One region of the Gryllotalpicola koreensis genome, then DNA from elsewhere that is predicted to be linked to it. Evidence: riboswitches for the same ligand, from Rfam matches in the RefSeq annotation. Region 1 holds a riboswitch; the other holds the start of a gene.
The links. Region 1 has a riboswitch for thiamine pyrophosphate ahead of thiM (hydroxyethylthiazole kinase). Riboswitches for the same ligand answer to the same signal wherever they lie in the genome.
Positions count from the first base shown of each region.

Region 2: it holds a riboswitch for thiamine pyrophosphate, as region 1 does, so the genes downstream of both, ABD708_RS05315 (ECF transporter S component) here and thiM (hydroxyethylthiazole kinase) in region 1, are expected to answer to the same signal.

Region 1 covers NZ_BAABBW010000004.1:448,650-451,034, forward strand. The annotation lists gene ABD708_RS13940 (TetR/AcrR family transcriptional regulator) at 1-543, shown strand, start outside; gene ABD708_RS13945 (NAD(P)-dependent oxidoreductase) at 540-1,421, shown strand; TPP riboswitch at 1,428-1,520, shown strand; gene thiM (hydroxyethylthiazole kinase) at 1,503-2,324, shown strand; gene thiE (thiamine phosphate synthase) at 2,341-2,385, shown strand, end outside.
Region 2 covers NZ_BAABBW010000002.1:88,640-91,024, reverse strand. The annotation lists gene ABD708_RS05320 (ABC transporter ATP-binding protein) at 1-846, opposite strand, end outside; gene ABD708_RS05315 (ECF transporter S component) at 765-1,394, opposite strand; TPP riboswitch at 1,430-1,540, opposite strand; gene ABD708_RS05310 (PadR family transcriptional regulator) at 1,686-2,249, shown strand; gene ABD708_RS05305 (ABC1 kinase family protein) at 2,254-2,385, shown strand, end outside.

The DNA of each region.
Region 1 (2,385 bases):
TCCCAACGGCGGGACGACATCCTCGACGCCGCAGTGCGCTTGTTCCTCGCCGGCGGATTCGAGCAGGTCACTCTCGATGACATCGCGCCCGAGGCCCATGTGACCAAGCGCACCATCTACGCCTACTTCGGAGACCGGACGGAGATATTCCTGGCCGCCGTCGAGCGTCTTCGCGACCGCACGCTGAGGCCACCGGCTCGGGGAAAGGACCTCAACGACCTTGCGGCGGAGATCGTCTTCACGCTCCACTCAGACGAGGCGGTCGGCCTGCACCGGCTGATGATCGCTGAATCCCGCCGGTTCCCCGAACTCGCGCGCCGCTTCTACGAGGACGGCCCTCGCGGCTATATCGCCGCGCTCAGCGAGCACCTCGGCACTCCTGATGCCGCGCAAGCCGAGGCCCTGTTCGCCCTCCTTCTCGGCGAACGGCACCGGCAGCGGCTCCTCGGACTGCTGCCTGCGCCGACACGGCCTGCGGCAGCCGCTCACGCGCGGGACGCGATCGAACGCCTGGTGGGCCAAGCGGAAGGGAATGACGAATGAACGGCAGACATCTCGGATTCATCGGCCTCGGCATCATGGGAGTGCCGATGGCGAAGAATCTCATCGCCGCAGGCTTCGACCTTGCTGTCTGGGCTCGTTCCGCAGCGCCGGTCGAGGAGCTCGTCGCCCTCGGCGCTCACGCCGCCGCCGACGTCGCGGGCGTGTTCTCGCACGCGGAGACCGTGGTCCTGATGCTCCGCGACGAGGCAGCGGTCGACGCCGTCCTGGCGCGCGATACGCCCGAATTCGGGCGCCTGGTCGGCAGCCACACCATCGTTCAGATGGGCACGTTCACCACGGCCTACTCGCAGGCGCTGGCCGCAGACGTCCACGCACACGGCGGCCGATATGTCGAGGCACCTGTCTCAGGCTCCCGCGGCCCGGCTACCGAGGGGACACTGGTGGCGATGCTTGCCGGCTCCGAAGACGCCATCGCCGACATCGAGCCGATCATCGACGCCATGTGCGCGCAGCGCTTTCGCTGCGGGCCGGTGCCATCGGCGCTCGCAACGAAGCTCGCCGTCAACACCTTCTTGATCACCATGGTCACGGGTCTGGCCGAGACGTTCCATTTCGCAGCCAGGACCGGTGTGGACGCAGAGGTGCTCCGAGCGGTTCTCGACGCCGGGCCCATGTCATCCGTGGCCTCCCGAGGGAAAGCGCTGAAGTTGACTCAAAGCGATTTCGCGCCACAGGCGGCGATCGCGGATGTGCTCAAGAACGCACGCCTCGTCGAAGACGCTGCGATAGACGCGCAGGCAGCTCATCCGCTCACCCGGGCAAGCCGTGAGCTGTACGAGGCAGCGGTGCGGGCAGGCGACGGTGCTCTCGACATGATCGGCGTGATCGCGGCGTTCGATTCGCACCCGCTAACCTGACTCACAGAACGTGACACGGGGTGCCCGACTTGGGCTGAGATCACACCCGTCGAACCTGATCTAGTTCGTACTAGCGAAGGGATGTCGCGCATGTTGCGCACGCCAGAAAACCTGATCGAATCAACCTGTGCCGACCTCGCGTCCGTGCGGGCACAGATGCCGCTCGTCCAGTGCATCATCAACCGTGTCGTGGCTGGCCACACCGCCAACGTGCTGCTGGCGCTCGGCGCATCGGCCGCGATGGTGGACATCCCCGGGGAGGCCGGCATGTTCGCCGACATGGCCTCGGGATTGCTGGTCAACCTCGGGACGCCCACCGCTGAGCAACGCGAGGCCATGTTCGAAGCCGTCGACGGCGCGAGCAAGAGCGGAACGCCGTGGGTGCTCGACCCCGTCGCCGTCGGTTCCCTTCCGGTGCGCACGCCGCTCGCGTCTCGGCTACGCGCGCTGGCCCCCGCCATCGTGCGCGGCAACGCGTCGGAGATCGTCGCGCTGGCCGATGCCGGGCCGGGCGGACGCGGTGTGGACTCCTCGCTCGTCGTGGAGGCGGCTGTCCCGTCCGCACGCTCCCTCGCCGAGTCGATCGGCGCGGTCGTCGCGGTCTCCGGCCCCGAGGACCTCGTCGTCGATCGCCGAGGCTCGGCTCGCATCCGCAACGGGCATCCGTCGCTGACGCAGATCACCGGGGGCGGATGCGCGCTCGGCGCGGTGATGGCGGCATTCGCCGCAATCGACGACAATCCCTTCGCCGCTACCGTCGCTGCGACGACCGTTTACACGGTGGCGGCCGAGCTCGCGGCGCAACGAGCATCCGGGCCGGGCACTTTCCTCGCGGCCCACCTCGACGCACTTGCGACCGTGACCGCCGACGACATTCGCGAGAGGGCGGCCATCCGTGTTTAACCTCTCTGTCTATCTCGTGACCGACTCCAGGCTCGCCGCGGCAGCCGGTCATGACCTCGTG
Region 2 (2,385 bases), on a different contig from region 1:
GAGCACCCGGCGGCCGGGCACCCAGACGCCTGTCGCGGCGAGTTCGTCAGCGCGCTCCGCGAGCACGCGGTCAGGTGGTCCGTCGGCGAGCAGCCGGCCGTCCGGGCCGATCACGATCGCCCGGGTCACAAGGTCGCGCCACACCGCGACGCGGTGCTCCACGACGACGAGCGTCGCGCCCGTGGCATCCGTCACCCTCGCCACCGCGTCGCGCACCTCGGCGACGCCCTCCGGGTCGAGGTTCGCCGTCGGCTCGTCGAGCAGCAGCAGTCCGGGGCGCATCGCGAGCACACCGGCGAGGGCGAGGCGCTGCTTCTGCCCGCCGGAGAGCTCGGCGGTCTGCCGGCCGAAGGGCACGTCGAGGCCGACCGCGTCGAGTGCCTCGGCGACGCGCGGCCACAGCTCGTTCGTCGGCACGCCGAGGTTCTCGAGCCCGAAAGCGACGTCGTCCCCGACCCGGGCAAGCACCTGCTGCGCGTCGGGGTCCTGCAGGACGAGCCCGACCCGCCCGCGCAGGGCGGCCGGATCTGCCCCATCGACGAGGAGCGTGCCGCGCTCCTCCCCCTCGTCCTCGCCGCCGAGCACGCCCGCGAGCGCCGCGAGCAGTGTCGACTTGCCGGAGCCGGAGGCGCCGAGCAGCAGCACCCGCTCCCCCGGCTCGATGACGAGATCGAGCCCATCGAGCGCCCACGCGCGGCGGCCCGCGTGACGCCAGCCCCAGCCCCGGGCCGTGACCCCGGCTGCCCGGGTCGAACCCCTCGCGCTCAGGACCGCGCCACCGCCTCGCGCCCCGACGCGAAGCGGCTGAGCGCCCCCGTCTTGGCGAGCGCCTTGACGAGCAGCCACGAGCCGAGGCCGGCGACGACAATGCCCGAGACGATCGTGCTCGAGGCGTACAGCACCGCGAACAGCGGCTTCGCGCCCGGATACCACACGGTGAGGTCGAGGATCGACTCGCCCACGCCGGCGCCGAGACCGCCGAGCAGCGTGGCGCCGAGACCCCAGCGGCGGTAGAGCAGGATCGCGAAGACGGCCTCGACGCCGAGGCCCTGCACGAGGCCGGAAACGAGCGTCAAGGGGCCCCACACCGTGCCGAGCAGCGCCGACACACTCGCCGCGACGAGCTCGCCGAACAGCGCGGCGCCCGGCTTGCGCACCACGAGCCCCACGAGCACGCCGGCAAACAGCCACGGCCCGTTGATGATGCCCTGCAGCCCGGGCAGGGCCGCCTCGATCGGCGCGCCGACGGGGTTGGACGCGAGGTCCCACACCCAGAAGACGATGCCGGCGGCGACCGCCAGCACGGCGGCCACGACGATGTCGACGGGGCGCCACTTCAGCGACCTGGCGCGCTTCGGCGCGGCAGCCGTCAGTGAATCGGTTGTTGCGTGCACTCGTTCATCCCTTTCGCTCACGAAACGAGGGCACGGGATGTTGAGATTCTGCCTCCCTGCGCCGGCATGACCCGGATCAGGTTCGACGGTCGAAGGTTGAGAACCTTCCTCTCAGCCCGGCTCACCGGACTCCCGTGTACTGCCGCCAATCATAGACTGGGCCGCATGAGCCCGTTCGCCCCCGTGATCGCGGTCACCGTCGCGTTCATCGTGCTGCTGCGGGTGCTGATCTGGCGCAAGCGCCGGGAGGAGAAGCGGCGCTCCGAGCGCCGCTGACGTCAGGAGGTCGTCATGAGCAGTCCCTTCACGAGCGGGGGCTTCGGCTCGCGCGGATACGGCGCACGGCGTGGTGCCGGCCCTTCTCTGTCTGACGCGTTCGATCAGCTGCGCTCCGCGGTCGAGCAGCGCCTGTCGCCGCGGGAGCAGCGCGGCGGCGACGTGCGGCTCGCGATCCTCGCGCTGCTCGCCGAGAAGCCCGCGCACGGCGGCGAGATCATCGCCGAGATCGACTCGCGCAGCGGCGGCTCGTGGAAGCCCGCCGCCGGCGAGGTCTACCCGATGCTGCAGCTGCTCGCCGACGAGGGCGTGATCGCCGCCGAGGTGACGGACGGGCGCAAGACCTACTCCCTCACAGAGCAGGGGCAGGCCGAGGCGGATGCCGCGGCCGAGCGCGCTACGTCATGGACATCATCCGGCAAGCACGAGCTGTTCGGTCCCCTGCCGGCGGCTGGGATGGAGCTGGCGCAGGCGGCGGCGCAGGTGCAGCGCTCCGGCACGTCGGCGCAGCAGAAGCAGGCTGCCGCGCTGCTCGACGAGGTGCGCCGCAAGCTGTACGCGATCCTCGCGCAGGGTTGATCGGATGCCGCCGGCGCGCGGCTCCGGCGCGGGCGAAGCGCCCGGCGCCGGCCTCGAGCGCGCCCGCTACCGCCGCATCCTGCGCTTCGCGTTCCGCTACCTGGCCCAGACGTGGTGGTACGAGCTCGTGCTGCCG